DNA from 3 places in the Enterobacter sp. AC1 genome. Region 1 is predicted to be linked to each of the others. Evidence: predicted binding sites of a transcription regulator. Region 1 holds the regulator's gene; each other region holds the start of a gene.
What was found. Region 1 encodes sigma-54, which starts transcription at its own class of promoters, with help from an activator protein. Its sites were predicted from a motif close to GTTGGCACANNTTTCGCTNT; they were not measured.
Positions count from the first base shown of each region.

Region 2: the regulator sigma-54 is predicted to act here: its motif matches at 4,906-4,925, upstream of hypA (hydrogenase maturation nickel metallochaperone HypA).
Region 3: the regulator sigma-54 is predicted to act here: its motif matches at 3,633-3,652, upstream of norV (anaerobic nitric oxide reductase flavorubredoxin).

Region 1 is NZ_JBNDIZ010000006.1:223,750-229,796, forward strand. It holds gene kdsC (3-deoxy-manno-octulosonate-8-phosphatase KdsC) at 1-35, shown strand, start outside; gene lptC (LPS export ABC transporter periplasmic protein LptC) at 32-607, shown strand; gene lptA (lipopolysaccharide ABC transporter substrate-binding protein LptA) at 576-1,130, shown strand; gene lptB (LPS export ABC transporter ATP-binding protein) at 1,137-1,862, shown strand; gene rpoN (RNA polymerase factor sigma-54) at 1,910-3,343, shown strand; gene hpf (ribosome hibernation promoting factor) at 3,366-3,653, shown strand; gene ptsN (PTS IIA-like nitrogen regulatory protein PtsN) at 3,736-4,227, shown strand; gene rapZ (RNase adapter RapZ) at 4,273-5,127, shown strand; gene npr (PTS phosphocarrier protein NPr) at 5,124-5,396, shown strand; gene mtgA (monofunctional biosynthetic peptidoglycan transglycosylase) at 5,436-6,047, opposite strand, start outside.
Region 2 is NZ_JBNDIZ010000007.1:7,090-13,136, reverse strand. It holds gene flhA (formate hydrogenlyase transcriptional activator FlhA) at 1-1,203, opposite strand, end outside; gene hypE (hydrogenase expression/formation protein HypE) at 1,266-2,276, opposite strand; gene hypD (hydrogenase formation protein HypD) at 2,273-3,394, opposite strand; gene M2433_RS18245 (HypC/HybG/HupF family hydrogenase formation chaperone) at 3,397-3,669, opposite strand; gene hypB (hydrogenase nickel incorporation protein HypB) at 3,660-4,523, opposite strand; gene hypA (hydrogenase maturation nickel metallochaperone HypA) at 4,527-4,877, opposite strand; gene hycA (formate hydrogenlyase regulator HycA) at 5,089-5,553, shown strand; gene M2433_RS18225 (4Fe-4S dicluster domain-containing protein) at 5,624-6,047, shown strand, end outside.
Region 3 is NZ_JBNDIZ010000011.1:10,583-16,629, reverse strand. It holds gene gutM (transcriptional regulator GutM) at 1-213, shown strand, start outside; gene srlR (glucitol operon DNA-binding transcriptional repressor SrlR) at 277-1,050, shown strand; gene gutQ (arabinose-5-phosphate isomerase GutQ) at 1,043-2,008, shown strand; gene norR (nitric oxide reductase transcriptional regulator NorR) at 2,001-3,512, opposite strand; gene norV (anaerobic nitric oxide reductase flavorubredoxin) at 3,700-5,145, shown strand; gene norW (NADH:flavorubredoxin reductase NorW) at 5,142-6,047, shown strand, end outside.

The DNA of each region.
Region 1 (6,047 bases):
GCAAGCTTGATGAGGCCAAAGGGCAATCGATATGAGTAAAACCAGACGTTGGATTATCATTTTGCTTTCGCTTGTCGCACTGGTATTGATTGGCGTGAACCTTGCCGATCGCGACGATACGCAAACGGAAGCGATCAACACTAACGATCCAACTTATAAAAGCGATCACAGCGACACCGTGGTCTATAGCCCGGAAGGCGCGCTGAACTATCGCCTGATTGCCCAGCATGTTGAATATTTTTCAGATGACGGTATTTCGTGGTTTACCCAGCCTGTCATGACCACGTTTGATAAAGACAAAGTGCCGACGTGGTCAATCAAGTCAGATCGGGCAAAACTGACAAATGACCGTATGCTTTATCTGTATGGTCACGTTGAAGTCAACGCCCTGACCGCTGATTCACAACTGCGAAAAATTACGACGGATAATGCCCAGATCAACCTGGTAACCCAGGACGTGACGTCGCAGGATCTGGTCACCCTGTATGGCACAACATTTAATTCCAGCGGTTTAAGAATGCGCGGGAACTTACGCAGCAAAAACGCCGAGCTGATTGAAAAGGTTAGAACCTCCTATGAAATTCAAAACAAACAAACTCAGCCTTAAAGTAATTATCGCCAGCGCGATGCTGGCAACCAGTCTCCCCGCGCTTGCTGTAACGGGCGATACCGACCAGCCGATTCATATCGAGTCCGACACCCAGTCTCTCGATATGCAGGGCAACGTCGTCACCTTTACAGGTAACGTCGTCATGACCCAGGGCACCATTAAAATTAACGCCGACAAAGTGGTCGTCACCCGTCCGGGTGGCGAGCAGGGCAAAGAGATTATCGATGGCTATGGTAATCCGGCGACCTTCTACCAGATGCAGGACAACGGCAAGCCGGTGAAGGGCCACGCCACGCATATGCACTATGAGCTGGCGAAAGACCTGGTCATCCTGACCGGGAATGCGTATCTGGAACAGCTGGACAGCAACATTACCGGCGACCAGATCACCTATCTGGTTAAAGAGCAAAAAATGCAGGCCTCCAGCGAGAAAGGCAAACGCGTGACCACCGTACTGGTTCCGTCGCAGCTGCAGGACAAAGGCAAAGGCCAGGCCCCGGCACAGAAGAAGAGTAACTAATTCGTTATGGCAACATTAACTGCAAAAAACCTCGCGAAGGCCTATAAGGGCCGCCGTGTCGTAGAAGATGTCAGTCTGACAGTCAACTCCGGCGAAATTGTGGGCCTGCTTGGCCCTAACGGTGCGGGTAAAACCACAACCTTCTACATGGTCGTTGGCATTGTGCCGCGCGATGCCGGCAACATTATCATTGACGATGAAGACATCAGCCTTCTGCCGCTGCACGCGCGCGCGCGCCGCGGGATCGGCTATCTGCCGCAGGAAGCTTCCATTTTCCGTCGTCTTAGCGTTTACGATAACCTGATGGCGGTCCTGCAGATTCGTAACGATCTGACCAGCGAACAGCGTCAGGATCGTGCCAACGAGCTGATGGAAGAGTTCCATATTGAGCATCTGCGTGACAGCCTCGGTCAGGCGCTCTCAGGGGGTGAACGTCGCCGCGTTGAGATCGCGCGTGCGCTGGCCGCAAACCCGAAATTTATCCTTCTGGATGAACCGTTTGCGGGCGTTGACCCCATCTCCGTTATCGACATTAAACGTATCATTGAGCACCTGCGTGACAGCGGGCTTGGCGTATTGATCACCGACCACAACGTGCGCGAAACGCTGGCCGTGTGTGAACGCGCGTATATTGTGAGCCAGGGCAATCTGATCGCCCACGGTACGCCGCAACAGATCCTCGAAGACGATCATGTTAAGCGCGTCTATCTTGGGGAAGACTTCAGACTCTGATAGGGTAGAGGTAATGTAACGCCGAACCGGAGAAAAATGCTCTGAACATGAAGCAAGGTTTGCAATTAAGGCTCAGCCAACAACTGGCGATGACGCCGCAGCTACAGCAGGCAATTCGCCTGTTGCAACTGTCCACGTTAGAACTTCAGCAGGAGCTCCAGCAGGCGCTGGACAGTAATCCCCTGCTGGAACAAACCGATCTTCATGACGAGGTAGAAACCCAGCAGTCGCAGGATACAGAAACGCTCGACACCGCGGATGCACTCGAACAAAAAGAGATGCCGGACGAGCTTCCGCTGGATGCCAGCTGGGACGAAATCTACACCGCCGGAACCCCTTCCGGTACGCGTGCAGACTACCAGGACGATGAGCTACCGGTCTATCAGGGCGAAACCACCCAGTCGCTTCAGGACTACCTGATGTGGCAGGTCGAGCTGACCCCCTTTTCCGACACCGATCGTGCAATTGCCACATCCATTGTCGATGCCGTTGATGACACGGGCTATTTAACCGTCACGCTGGACGATATCCTCGAAAGCATGGGCGACGAAGAGATTGAGCTTGAGGAAGTAGAAGCCGTACTCAAGCGTATCCAGCGTTTCGACCCGGTAGGCGTTGCCGCAAAAGATCTGCGCGACTGCCTGCTGATCCAGCTTTCTCAGTTCAGCAAAGAGACGCCATGGCTTGATGAGGCGCGCGTCATCATCAGCGATCATCTGGATCTGTTGGCTAACCACGATTTCCGCAGCCTGATGCGGGTCACGCGCCTGAAAGAAGACGTGCTGAAAGAAGCGGTGAATCTGATCCAGTCGCTCGATCCGCGTCCCGGTCAGTCGATCCAGACCAGCGAACCGGAGTACGTGATCCCGGATGTGCTGGTCAGAAAACACAATGACCGCTGGGTCGTTGAACTGAACTCTGATAGCATCCCTCGCCTGCAAATCAATCAGCAGTATGCCTCCATGTGCACCAGCGTGCGTAACGACTCCGACAATCAATATATTCGTAGCAATTTGCAGGAAGCGCGATGGTTGATCAAAAGTCTGGAGAGCCGAAATGATACGCTGCTACGCGTCAGCCGCTGCATTGTCGAACAGCAGCAGGCTTTCTTTGAGCAGGGCGAAGAGTATATGAAACCGATGGTGCTGGCAGATATCGCTCAGGCCGTCGAGATGCATGAATCAACCATTTCCCGTGTAACCACGCAGAAGTATCTGCACAGTCCGCGCGGTATTTTTGAGCTTAAGTATTTCTTCTCCAGCCACGTGAATACCGAGGGCGGCGGCGAAGCGTCGTCAACGGCGATTCGTGCCCTGGTGAAGAAGTTGATCGCCGCGGAAAACCCCGCGAAGCCACTGAGTGACAGTAAGTTAACCACCATGCTGTCCGATCAGGGTATTATGGTGGCACGTCGTACTGTTGCGAAGTATCGAGAGTCTTTATCCATTCCGCCGTCCAACCAGCGTAAACAGCTGGTCTGACACAACCGATAAGGAAGACACTATGCAGCTCAACATCACTGGACAAAACGTCGAAATTACTGAGGCTTTACGCGACTTTGTGAACACGAAGTTTGCCAAACTCGAGCAGTATTTCGAAAGGATCAACCAGGTCTATATTGTGTTGAAAGTGGAGAAAGTGACTCATATCTCGGATGCCACCCTGCATGTTAACGGGGGTGAACTCCATGCCAGTGCGGAAGGGCAAGACATGTACGCGGCTATCGACGGCTTGATTGATAAGCTTGCGCGACAGCTCAATAAACATAAAGATAAACTGAAACAACACTAATTGTCCGGGCAGTTAACGGGTGCAGGACGGCCTGTTGTGAAACACAACAGGCCATTTGTACAGTTAGCGCTTAGGTGAAATTATGATGAACAACGATTCCGCTCTTCAACTGAGCAATGTCCTTAACCAGGAATGTACCCGCAGTGCTGTTCACTGCCAGAGCAAAAAACGTGCGCTGGAGATCATCAGTGAACTGGCCGCAAAACAGCTGGGCCTGCCGCCGCAGGTGGTGTTCGAAGCGATCCTGACCCGTGAAAAAATGGGCAGTACCGGTATCGGCAACGGCATCGCGATCCCGCACGGCAAACTGGAAGAGGATACCCTGCGCGCCGTCGGTGTGTTTGTGCAGCTTGAAACACCTATCGCCTTCGATGCCATTGATAACCAGCCCGTCGATCTCCTCTTCGCGCTGCTGGTTCCTGCCGACCAGACGAAAACCCATCTGCATACGCTGTCGCTGGTCGCAAAACGCCTGGCCGATAAAACCATTTGCCGCCGGCTGCGCTCGGCCCAAAGTGATGAAGAACTCTATCAAATTATCACTGAAGCAGAAGGCAATCAGGATGATGCATAACCAGGAGATGGCCTTCACATCTGTTGTCCTGAGGAGAAACGGAACATGGTGCTGATGATTGTCAGTGGCCGTTCAGGGTCGGGGAAATCCGTTGCTCTGCGCGCGCTGGAAGACATGGGTTTTTACTGCGTAGATAACCTGCCGGTTGTATTGTTGCCCGACCTGGCTCAGACGCTTGCGGAAAGACAAACCTCTGCCGCCGTCAGTATCGACGTTCGTAACATGCCTGAATCGCCAGAAATTTTTGAGCAGGCGATGAGCAATCTGCCTGAGGCGTTTTCGCCTCAGCTGCTGTTCCTCGATGCAGACCGCAATACCCTGATCCGCCGCTACAGCGATACCCGCCGTTTGCACCCGCTTTCCAGTAAGAACCTCTCTCTGGAGAGCGCGATCGATGAAGAGAGCGATCTGCTGGAGCCGCTGCGCTCTCGTGCCGACCTGATTGTTGACACTTCTGAGATGTCCGTGCACGAGCTGGCGGAAATGCTGCGTACCCGGCTGTTGGGCAAGCGCGAGCGCGAACTGACAATGGTGTTCGAGTCCTTTGGCTTCAAGCACGGTATTCCAATTGATGCGGATTATGTTTTCGACGTTCGCTTCCTGCCGAACCCGCACTGGGATCCGAAACTGCGTCCAATGACAGGTCTGGATAAACCCGTCGCAGCCTTCCTCGACAGGCACACAGAAGTTCACAATTTTATCTACCAGACGCGAAGCTACCTTGAGCTATGGTTACCTATGCTGGAGACAAACAATCGTAGCTACCTGACGGTGGCGATTGGCTGTACCGGCGGTAAGCATCGTTCGGTTTACATCGCCGAACAGCTGGCCGACTATTTCCGCTCGCGCGGGAAGAACGTCCAGTCCCGTCATCGCACGCTGGAAAAACGTAAAACATGACCGTAAAACAAACCGTTGAGATCACCAATAAGCTGGGCATGCATGCACGCCCGGCGATGAAACTGTTTGAACTGATGCAGGGTTTCGATGCGGAAGTTCTGCTGCGGAATGACGAAGGTACCGAAGCGGAAGCAAACAGCGTGATCGCGCTGCTGATGCTGGACTCCGCTAAAGGGCGCCAGATTGAAGTAGAAGCCACCGGCCCTCAGGAAGAGGAAGCACTGGCGGCGGTCATTGCCCTGTTTAACGCAGGGTTCGACGAAGATTAAGCTCGGCTATCCAGGCGGGTGGCGCTGCGCTTACCCGCCCTACATTAATTTATTACGCTCCATAAACCCTTCCCCTCCCAACTGACTCATCTGGCGCATAATCCACGCCTGTCGGCTTCGCACGTACCCTGATGGGGCACTGGCTTTAAAGCGGATAGGATTAGGTAAGACAGCAGCCAGGAGTGCCGCTTCTGACATACTCAGACGGCTGGCCGGTTTATTGAAATAACGCTGTGCGGCAGCTTCCACACCGAATATGCCGTCACCGAACTCGGCGACGTTGAGATACACAGTCAGGATGCGCTTTTTGCTCCAGACCGATTCCATCCCCAGGGTCAGTCCCGCTTCCAGCCCTTTTCGTACCCAGCTTCGCCCATCCCACAGAAACAGGTTTTTGGCCGTCTGTTGCGACAGCGTTGACGCGCCTCGCACGCGGTTTTCGTGGCGTTCGTTATGGGCAAGCGCCTTCTCAATGGCCGCAACGTCGAACCCCCAGTGCTCCGGGAATTTCTGATCCTCCGCCGCGATGACCGCCAGCCCCATAAACGGTGAGATTGCGTCCATGCTTACCCAGTCCGAGTGGGCCACATAGCTGAAATCGCCGGTGAGCCACGCGCCGAGCTGACGCTCAACCATAACGGCAGAGAACGG
Region 2 (6,047 bases), on a different contig from region 1:
GCTTTGCGCCACCATCTCAACCTGCTTGAGCACGCTGTACATAGCATCGCTGCGCCCGATGATTTCACCAAACTCGCTGTCCACGTTGTTGAGCTGCTCGGTCAGGGCCAGGTTCTCATCCACCAGCCGCTCTTTCAGACGATGTATTTCCTGATAGGCGAGGGCGTTATCCAGGGCGATGGAAATACGCTCGGCGATCTGGCGCAGCAGCTTCAGGTTGGCGGTGGTGAACACGCCCTCCTCACACTGCGCCAGCTTCAGCACGCCGAGCATGGTGTCTCCGGACATGAGGGGCAGCAGGCACAGGGTCTGGATTTTATTGCCCCAGGTGTTGAACAGCATCCGCTCGTACGGCGCGACCGGGTCCTGCTCGTTCAGGTTGAGCAGGAGGATCTCTTTGCTTTTGAAGACTCGCTCAGAAAGGGTGCCCGCTTCATCCACTTCACTCTGCTCATGGGCAGGGTTGGCCTCATCAAGATAGTGGGTGGAGTAGATGTTGAGCTTGCCCTTGCGATGGCCGCGCAGCGCGATGCTGATAGCGTCGATTTTAAAATAGTGGTGGATCTCTTTTGAGACTTCGCTGACCAGCTCGTCCATGTCGAGCCGTGACAGTACGGCGTTGGTGATGGCGACCAGAATGCGGAAGTTGTCGCGCTCGCGGCTCAGCAGGTCGTAATCGACGTTATTGGTGACGCGGCTTTGGATCTGCTCCGCGACGACGGCCACAATCTGGGTAAAGGTGTGCAGGCGTTCGTACTCCGCCTCGCGCCACGGCTGGTCGGTGGTGCGGATAAACTCGCAGCCGCCAAAAATCTGGCCCTCTGCCGCCAGCGGCAACATGCAGTAATGCCCGAAGGGCTGATAAAGGTTGCTCTCCGCAAGCCTCGGCCACGCCTGCCGGAACTCCTCAAAATTGCAGTGCAGCACTTCAGGCCGAGAGAGAATGCGGCGCACCGGGCCATGCGCCAGATACGTTTCGTCTTCGTATTCAAACGTTTTGCCATTATCGCGCGTTGAGTAGTAGCTCGCGCGATGCGTTCCGCTATGCCAGAGCACAATCGCGGCGCTGTCGGCCAGCGCCGACTGCCTGACCAGCCGCGTCAGGGCATCGCTCAGCGCGCCGAGATCGGGCTGCTGTAAAAGTGTGCGCGTGATGTCAAACAGGCCCTGCTGTCCAAGATCGCTCATCGGTGTATACGGCATATTGCTTTCCAATAGAAACTGGCAAAAAGAGACGTTCAGTGCTGACCGCTTTTGGCGCGGTTCTAGCAAATACGGGGTAAGGGTTCCGCGTGCGGCAGATCCAGCGTGCGTTTCACGCCGTAAAGCCCGGTCAGGCGCACCCCTTTGCGCTCAACCACTTCACCAATTATCGCCGCCTCGCGTCCTGACGGGTGCGCCCGCAGCTGTTCAAGCACGGCCTGTGCCGCGGCGCGTTCAACGCCCACTACCAGCTTGCCTTCGTTGGCAAAGTTGAGCGGGTCAAGCCCCAGCAGTTCGCAAAGCCCGCGAACGGCGGGCTTAACGGGCAGGCCGCGTTCGGTGAGCTCAATCCCACACCCGCAGCTTGCCGCAAACTCATGGACCACGGCGTTTACGCCGCCTCGCGTCGCGTCCCGCAGGGCCTTCACGCCGGGGATTGCGCGCAGCGTCTGAATCAGCGGGGTGAGCACCGCGCAGTCGCTGCGCAGTTCCCCGTCCAGCCCCAGGCCTTCGCGCAGGTTCAGGATGGTCGCCCCGTGGCAGCCCAGCGTTCCGGTCACGATAAGCACGTCGCCCACGCCGAGGCGCTGCGCGCCCCAGTGAATATCGGCGGGGATTGCCCCCATGCCGGCGGTGTTGATGAACAGCTTGTCGGCCGCGCCGCGCTGTACCACTTTGGTATCGCCGGTGACGATAGCAATCCCCGCCTCGCGCGCGGTCTGCGCCATGCTGTTGACCACCGCGGTGAGCGTCTCCATCGGTAACCCCTCTTCAAGAATAAACCCGCAGGAGAGGTAGCGCGGAATGGCGCCGCTGACGGCGACGTCGTTCGCCGTGCCGCAGACGGCGAGCTTGCCGATATCGCCGCCCGGGAAGAACAGCGGGTCAATCACGTAGCTGTCCGTGGAGAAGGCCAGCCTGTCACCCTGGGCGGTGAGGGTCGCGAGATCAATGCGCGCCTGGTCTTCCTGCTCGGCGAGCCAGGGGTTGTTGAAGGCTTCCATAAACAGCCGGTTAATCAGCTGCTGCATCGCTTGTCCGCCGCTGCCGTGCGCCATTTCAACCGTGTTCATGCTTCACTCTCCTGGTTGCGATACTGATACCACGCGGCACACGCCCCTTCGGAAGAGACCATCAGCGCGCCAAACGCCGTTTGCGGGTTACAGGTGTTGCCGTATAGCGGGCAATGATGAGGCTTGCATTTACCGGTGAGCACCTCGCCGCAGCGGGCACGCGGATCGTCGCAAACCTGCTGCGGCTGCGGGCGGAAATGCGCTTCGGCGTCAAATTCGTGATAGGCCGAGGTCAGGCGCACGCCGGATTCGGCAATCAGCCCCAGCCCACGCCATTCGCTGTCGCCTTCGACGCAAAACACGTCGGCTATCGCCTGCTGGGCCCGTTCATTGCCTGCATCCGGCACCACGCGGCGGTACTGGTTTTCCACTGCACTCAGGGCCGCTATTTTCTGCTCAACCAGCATGGCGACACCTTGCAGTAGATCAAGTGGTTCGAAACCAGCGACCACTAACGGACGATTGTACTGTTCAGCGATAAAACCGTAGGCGTCTGTGCCAATCACCATGCTGACATGCCCCGGTGCCAGAAAGGCGTCAATTCCGTTTCCCGGCTCTTCCAGCAGGCTGTGCAGCGTGGGGATGAGCGTAATGTGCTGGCAGAAGAAGAAAAAGTTATCTACACCTCGCGCTTTCGCCTGCTGCAGCGTGATGGCGGTGGCGGGCATGGTGGTTTCAAACCCCAGGCCAAAAAACACCACCTTGCGCGCGGGGTTATCCGCTGCCAGCATCAGGGCATCCATCGGCGAATAGACGATCCGGATGTCGGCCCCGCGCGCTTTTGCCTGCAGCAGCGAGCCGTTTTTCCCCGGCACGCGCATCGCATCGCCAAAGGTGCAGAAAATGACGTCGGGCCGGCTGGCAATCTCGATGCAGCTGTCGATGCGCCCCATCGGCAGAACGCAGACCGGGCAGCCGGGGCCGTGGATAAACTCGATGTTGTCCGGCAGCAGCTGGTCGAGGCCAAATTTGAAAATGGCGTGCGTGTGTCCGCCGCACACTTCCATGATCCGCAGCGGTTTTTCCGCCGTGTAGTCCAGCAGCGCCGCGCGCGTTTTCAGATGTCCGATAAGCTGCAGCACCTGCTCCGGCGCGCGGTATTCATCAACGTAACGCATGATTATCGCTCCTCGCCGTACAGCAGCGCGCCCACGTCCGGCTCCACGTCGAACATGTTTTGCAACGCATCCAGCGTGTCGCGGGCTTCCGCTTCGTTAATCACGCTCATGGCGAACCCCACGTGCACAAGCACCCACTGGCCGAGACGCGAGGCGCCGCTTTCATCGCTGCTGCCGACCAGCGTCAGGTCGACGTCGCGCAGGATGCCGCAGACCACGACTTTGGCCTGATTACCGTCGATGGAGTGAATCTGTCCCGGTACGCCTATGCACATCGTTCGTTCTCCAGCCAGTGTAGCCAGCCGTCCATGCCGTCGCCGCGCGTGGCGGAGACCAGCAGGATCTCAATCTCCGGGTTCACCTCGCGGGCCCAGGACAGGCACTTATCCACGTCGAAGTTCAGGTACGGCAGCAGGTCGACTTTGTTCAGCAGCATGAGGGAGGCGGCGGCAAACATATGCGGGTACTTCAGCGGCTTGTCTTCGCCTTCGGTCACCGAAAGCACCGCGACTTTATGCCGTTCACCGAGGTCGAAGCTCGCCGGACAGACCAGGTTGCCGACGTTTTCAATAAACAGGATGCCGTTATCCGCCAGCGGCAGGCGCGGAGCCGCGTCGGCAATCATCTGCGCATCCAGATGGCAGCCTTTGCCGGTGTTGACCTGAATTGCCGGGGTACCGGTTTCGCGAATGCGCGCCGCGTCGTTAACGGTTTGCTGATCGCCTTCGATCACCGCGCAGGAGACGCGCCCGTTCAGGCGCTTGAGCGTTTCCGTGAGCAGCGTGGTTTTGCCGGAGCCGGGGCTGGAGACCAGGTTCAGCACCAGCTGTTTGCGGGTGGCAAAGCGGGCGCGGTTGCGGGAGGCAATCTGGTTATTTTTGTCCAGCACGTTGATCTCCACCTCCAGCATCTGGCGCTGGCTGATGCCCGGCGCGTGGGTACCCGCTTCGCCGTGGCCGTAGTGGAGATCGCCCGCATCGGACCGCTGCGGGATGAAAGCGATCCCGGTCAGTGCCGCAGAGGGGCGTGGGGCTGGTGAAAAGGGCGCGGAGCGAAACGCGGAGTGGGGACGGTGTTCATCCCCTTCTATATACAGGTTGCCTTCGGCGCAACCGCAGGTACTACACATACTTTACTCCTTCTCGATTTCGAGGCGTTGGATCTGCATACCGTCATCCGCCACGATGCGCAGCCCGGTGCTCTGGCACTGCGGACAGCGCTGAACCTTCGATGACAGCAGGGTGACGTACTGCTGGCACTGCCCGCACCAGCACTCTGCCTGCTGCTCTTCAATATGCAGTTCGCAACCTTCCGCCAGCGTGCCGCGGCACACTAGCTCAAAACAGAAATTCAGCGCGCTGGTCTCGACGCAGGAAAACGCCCCGACCTTCAGCCAGACGCCGGTAACGCGCTTCGCGTGGTTTTGCACTGCCTGCTGTTCGATAAGTTCCAGAGCCCGTTGGCAGAGGGTGATTTCGTGCATAACGCCTCCTCAATGAATTGCGCCATTGAATGCAATAACAGTGCCAGCTTGATTTTTGTTAAGGCGTGTCGATGTCAACGCTGTCGAAATGACACGTCGACACCGCGGCGTTGACAGCGGCTTTCCGGTTTAATTCCTTTAAAATCAGCGAAATAAAAACTGGCATGGAATCTGCTTAACAGCCGCTATCTCCATTAAACGGATACCTTCTATGACTATTTGGGAAATCAGCGAAAAAGCGGATTACATCGCGCAGCGTCATCAGCAGCTGCAGGACCAGTGGCACCTGTACTGCAACTCTCTGGTACAGGGCATTACCCTCTCGAAAGCACGTCTTCACCACGCGATGAGCTGTGCGGCGCAGGGCGACATGCGCTTTGTCCTCTTCGGCCATTTCATCATCAACGTTACCCTGGCGGATAACTTCAACAGCCACACCATTGAGTACCACCTCGAGACAAAAGATGGCCAAAAACAGTGTATTGCGAAGGCGCAGCTGATGGCCGATGGCATGGTGGACGGCCACGTCAGCAACCGCGATCGCCAGCAGGTGCTGGAGCACTATCTGGAAAAAATCGCGCCGGTTTATAACGGCCTGTACGCCGCCGTTGAGAACGATCTCCCGGTCAACCTGAAGCAGCTGTTGGACGGAAATGCCTCAGCAAACGTGGCCTGACCGATGCGTGTCGAGAAGTGTCGACAAGACAGTTTTTCGTCAAAAATGACTATCACCAGAGGATGACCCGGTGAACCGTTTTGTAATTGCTGACTCGACGGTCTGTATTGGCTGTCGAACCTGTGAGGCGGCGTGTTCGGAAACGCATCGCCTGCATGGGCTGCAGTCCATGCCGCGCCTGCACGTCATGCGTAATGAAAAAGAGTCTGCCCCGCAGCTCTGCCACCACTGTGAAGATGCCCCCTGCGCGGGCGTCTGTCCCGTGAATGCCATCACCCGCGTTGATGGCGCTGTCCAGCTGAACGAAAGCCTGTGCGTAAGCTGCAAGCTGTGCGGCATTGCCTGCCCGTTCGGCGCGATTGAATTTTCCGGCAGCCGCCCGCTGCACATCCCGGCGAATGCCAACTCGCCAAAAGCCCCGCCCGCGCCGCCGGCGCCGGCGCGCGTAAGCTCGCTGCTGGACTGGGTGCCCGGCATCCGCGCCGTTGCGGTGA
Region 3 (6,047 bases), on a different contig from region 1:
AAACCGCGGGTCGTCGTCGCCGTGGCGCTGGATGAAAATAATAACGTCTGCGATTCGCTCATCATGCGCGGCATGACGGTCTTCGCGCGACCGGTGAAAATCCAGGCAATTAACGGCATTTCGCTGCAGGAATTGCGGCCTGATGTGATCTTTCCCCATGATCCACTCTGTCAGAATGCACTATCATTAGCGCTTAATCTGAAACATGGATAATTTCGTTGTGAAAGCTATAGACTTGCGAAATTATCATTTCGCAACCTAAGGAACGAAGCGCCTATGAAACCTCGTCAGCGGCAGGCGGCCATTCTTGAGCATCTGCAAAAGCAGGGAAAATGCTCGGTAGACGATCTGGCCCACTACTTTGACACCACCGGCACAACAATACGCAAGGATCTGGTATTGCTCGAAAACTCTGGCGCCGTCATTCGAACCTACGGCGGCGTGGTGCTCAATAAGGACGAAGCGGACCCGCCTATCGATCACAAAACGCTGATCAACACCCACCAGAAGGCGCTGATCGCCGAAGCGGCGGTGAAATTTATCCACGATGGCGACTCCATTATCCTTGACGCCGGCAGCACCGTCCTGCAGATGATCCCCCTGCTCAGCCGCTTTAATAACATCACGGTGATGACCAACAGCCTGCACATCGTCAACGCCCTGTCGGAGTTTGACAGCGAACAGACCATCCTGATGCCCGGCGGTACCTTCCGTAAAAAATCCGCATCGTTTCACGGCCAGCTGGCGGAGAACGCCTTCGACCACTTCAGCTTCGATAAACTGTTTATGGGCACTGACGGCATCGACCTGAACGCGGGCGTTACCACCTTCAACGAGGTGTTCAGCGTCAGCAAAGCGATGTGCAACGCCGCGCGGGAAGTGATTCTGATGGCGGACTCGTCGAAGTTTGGCCGCAAAAGTCCCAACATTGTCTGTAGCCTGGAGAGCGTCGACAAGCTGATTACCGACGCGGGTATCGACCCGGCGTTCAAAAAAGCGCTGGAAGAAAAAGGCATCGACGTGATCGTAACCGGAGAGAAAGATGAGTGATTTTCTGTTAAACGCGGGCCGCCAGACCCTGATGCTGGAGCTGCAGGAAGCCAGCCGCCTGCCGGAGCGCCTGGGCGAGGAGTTTGTTCGCGCGGCCAACACCATTATTCACTGCGAAGGAAAGGTGATTGTCTCCGGGATCGGGAAATCCGGCCATATTGGCAAAAAGATCGCCGCGACGCTGGCCAGCACCGGAACGCCTGCTTTCTTCGTGCATCCGGCGGAAGCGCTGCACGGCGATCTGGGAATGATTGAAAGCCGCGACGTGATGCTGTTTATCTCCTACTCCGGCTCGGCGAAAGAGCTGGATCTCATTATTCCGCGCCTGCAGGAAAAGTCGGTCGCTCTGCTGGCGATGACCGGGAAGTCCCGCTCGCCGCTGGCGCTGGCCGCCAAAGCGACGCTGGACATTTCCGTCGAGCGCGAAGCCTGCCCGATGCACCTCGCCCCGACCTCCAGCACCGTTAACACCCTGATGATGGGCGACGCACTGGCGATGGCGGTGATGCAGGCGCGCGGCTTTAACGAAGAAGATTTTGCCCGTTCGCATCCGGCGGGGGCACTCGGCGCGAGGCTGCTCAATAAAGTGCATCACCTGATGCGCACCGACGATGCCATTCCGCAGGTTAAACTCGACACCAGCGTCATGGACGCGATGCTGGAGCTCAGCCGCACCGGCCTGGGCCTGGTGGCGGTTTGCGACAGCGACGGCTTCGTGAAGGGCGTCTTTACCGACGGCGACCTGCGCCGCTGGCTGGTGGGCGGCGGCAGGCTGGAAGCGCGGGTTTCGGAAGCGATGACCCAGGGCGGGCTGACGCTGAACGCCGAGAGCCGCGCCATTGAGGCCAAAGAGAGTCTGATGAAGCGTAAAATCACCGCCGCGCCGGTGGTGGATGACGCCGGCAGGCTGTGCGGCGCCATTAACCTGCAGGATTTCTACCAGGCCGGGATTATTTAAGCCCCAGACGCTTCGCCAGCCGGTGCAGGTTGGCGACGTCCATCTCCAGCGCCCGCGCGCACGCCGCCCAGCTGCGGTTGTTCTGCTCCAGCGCGCGGGTAATCATCTGGCGCTGGAACGCTTCCGTCGCCTCGCGCAGGTTCTCATTGGCACTCTCTGGCTCACGCTGGGCCACCGCCTGTACGGCGTCATCATGCAACGCAAAATGACGCGCGTGGATCACCACCTCATCACCCGAACGCGTTGCCCGCGCCAGCACCACCGCGCGGTAAATCGCATGCTCCAGCTCGCGCACGTTGCCCGGCCAGCCGTAGCTCAGCAGATGCGCTCTCGCCCCCGGGCTTAACACCACGCGGGAAAGCCCCATCCTGAGACGGCACTGCTCACAGAAAAAGCCCGCCAGCAGCAGCACGTCGTCCCCGCGCTCGCGGAGCGGCGGCACGGTAAGCGGGAACACGCTCAGGCGGTGGAACAGGTCAGCGCGGAAGTTCCCGGCCAGTACCTCTTCACGCAGGTCGCGGTTCGTCGCCGCCAGCACGCGCACGTCCACTCTGTGGCTGCGGTCATCCCCCACGCGCTGGATATCGCCGTACTGCAACACGCGCAGGAGCTTGGCCTGTAACGACAGGGAAAGCTCACCAATCTCATCCAGAAACAGCGTGCCGTTATCGGCCATTTCAAACTTGCCGCTGCGGTTGCTGATGGCCCCGGTAAACGCCCCTTTGACGTGGCCAAACAGCTCGCTTTCCGCCACGCTCTCCGGCAGCGCGGCGCAGTTGAGGTACACCAGCGGGTTCACCGCGCGCGGCGAGGCTTCGTGAATGGACTTTGCCACCAGCTCTTTACCTGTGCCGGTTTCCCCGAAGATCAGCACGTTCAAATCGGAGGCGGCGACGATCTCAATCTCTTTTTTGAGCTGCGCCATGCCCGGCGAAAGGCCAATCATCTCCGTATGCGCCACCTGCTCAAACGCCGCCGGGCTGCCGGGAAGAATGTTCTGGCTCTCCAGCTGTTCAATCAGCAGGGCGTTGTTCAGCGCCCCGGCGGCCAGCGCGGCAATCAGGCGCAGCTCTTCGTCGCTGAAGGTGTCGAACTGGTCCGGCGACATGCCGTCGAGCGTCAGCGCCCCAATCAGGTTTTGCCCGGCAAACAGCGGCAGGCCGATACAGGCGTGCACCTTCAGGCTCTCCTGGCCCGGAATAAGCCCGTCGTACGGGTCGGGCAAATCGCTGTCCGCCGGGAAACGCACCACGTCCCCGGCCCGGGCGATGGTCTCCAGCCGCGGATGACCTTCAAGGGTAAAACGCCGCCCGAGAACGTCTCTGGACAGCCCGTCGATAGCCAGCGGAATAAACTGTCGCCCCTCGTAGCGCAGCAGCGCCGAGGCATCGCATGCCAGCACGTGGCGCAGCGTGGAGATCAGCCGCTGAAAGCGGTCCTGATGGCCGATGCCGGTTTGCAGTTCAATGGCGATCTTCGCCAGCACGTCTACGGAAAAGCTCATGTCTGCCTCGCTGTCATTTTGACAATGCATGTTGTCATATTGACTGCAATATGAATAGTCATAATGACTACCCATTAAGAGTCATAAAAATAATAATCCAGTAAAATCAATAGAATAAAAGTTGGCACGCAACTTGATATAAGCAAACCATCTTATTTGAAAAACGCGATATTACGCTGAGGTTGCTATGTCTATTCTGGTTAAAAATAACATTCATTGGGTTGGTCAACGTGACTGGGAAGTACGCGACTTCCACGGGACGGAGTACAAAACGCTGCGCGGCAGCAGCTACAACAGCTATCTCATCCGGGAAGGTAAAAACGTGCTGATCGATACCGTCGATCACAAATTCAGCCGCGAGTTCGTGCAGAACCTGCGCAGCGAAATCGATCTCGACGCCATCGACTACATCATCATCAACCATGCGGAAGAGGACCACGCCGGCGCGCTGACCGAGCTGATGTCTTACATTCCGAACACGCCGATCTACTGCACCACCAACGCCATCGACTCGATCAACGGTCACCACCACCATCCGGAGTGGAATTTCCACACCGTGAAAACCGGTGACGCCCTGGATATCGGCAACGGCAAACAGCTGATCTTCGTGGAAACCCCGATGCTGCACTGGCCGGACAGCATGATGACCTACATGACCGGCGACGCGGTGCTGTTCAGCAATGACGCCTTCGGCCAGCACTACTGCGACGAGCGCCTGTTCAACGACGAAGTGGATCAGACCGAACTGTTCGAACAGTGCCAGCGCTACTACGCCAACATCCTGACCCCGTTCAGCCGCCTGGTGACGCCAAAAATCACCGAGATCCTCGGCTTTAACCTGCCGGTGGATATGATTGCCACCTCCCACGGCGTGGTGTGGCGAGAGAACCCGACCCAGATCGTCGAGCTGTACCTGAAGTGGGCGGCGGACTATCAGGAAGACCGCATCACGATCTTCTACGACACCATGTCCAACAACACCCGCATGATGGCGGACGCCATTGCCCAGGGCATCAACGAAGTGGATCCGAACGTGGCGGTGAAAATCTTCAACGTGGCGCGCAGCGATAAAAACGAAATCCTCACCAACGTTTTCCGCTCTAAAGGCGTGCTGGTGGGTACCTCCACCATGAACAACGTGATGATGCCGAAAATTGCCGGTCTGGTAGAAGAGATGACCGGCCTGCGCTTCCGTAACAAACGCGCCAGCGCCTTTGGCTCTCACGGCTGGAGCGGCGGCGCGGTAGACCGTCTCTCCACCCGCTTACAGGATGCGGGCTTTGAGATGTCCATGAGCCTGAAGGCCAAGTGGCGCCCGGATATCGACGCCCTGGAGATCTGCCGCCAGCACGGCCGCGATATTGCCCGTCAGTGGGCGCTTGCACCGCTTCCGGAAGCCGCACCCGCCGCGGCCCCAGCGCCTGAAGCGACCGCCTGTGAATCTGCCGCCGCCGATCTCGGCCCACGCATGCAGTGCAGCGTCTGCCAGTGGATCTACGACCCAGAGCTGGGCGAGCCGCTGCAGGACGTTGCGCCAGGCACGCCGTGGAGTGACGTGCCGGACAACTTCCTCTGCCCGGAATGTTCCCTCGGTAAAGACGTCTTTGATGAACTGGGTACGGAGGCAAAATGAATAACGGCATCGTCATCATCGGCTCGGGCTTTGCCGCCCGCCAGCTGGTGAAAAACATCCGCAAGCAGGATGCTAACGTGCCGCTGACGGTGATTGCTGCCGACAGCATGGACGAGTACAACAAGCCTGATTTGAGCCACGTCATCAGCCAGAATCAGCGCGCCGAAGATCTCACCCGCCAGACGGCGGGGGAGTTCGCGGAACAGTTTAACCTGCGTCTGTTTCCGTACACCTGGGTTACCGATATCGACGCCGCCGCGCACGTGGTGAAAGCGAAGGAGAAAACCTGGCAGTACGACAAGCTGGTGCTGGCCACGGGAGCCTCTGCTTTCGTGCCGCCGGTTGAAGGCCGCGAGCTGATGATAACGCTCAACAGCCAGCAGGAGTATCAAGCCAGCGAAACCCTGTTACGCGATGCTAAGCGCGTAATGATTGTCGGCGGCGGCCTGATTGGCACCGAGCTGGCGATGGATTTCTGCCGGGCAGGCAAGGCCGTTACCCTGGTTGACCATGCGGCGAGCATTCTGTCGGCGCTGATGCCCGCAGAGGTTAGCAGCCGCCTGCAGCATCGTTTGACCGACATGGGCGTCCATCTGCTGCTCAAATCGCAGCTGCAGAGCCTCGCTAAAACCGAAGGCGGCATTCGCGCATCGCTTGACGGCGGCCGCAGCGTTGAGGTGGATGTCGTGGTTGCCGCGACGGGGCTGCGTCCGGAAACCGCGCTGGCTCACCGTGCCGGCGCGGAAACACACCGCGGCGTAAAGGTAGATAGCTACCTGCAAACCACGCAGCCCGATATTTACGCGCTGGGGGACTGCGCCGAAATTAACGTTCAGGTGCTGCCCTTTTTACAGCCGATTCAATTAAGTGCGATGTATCTGGCGAAAAACCTGCTCGGCGGC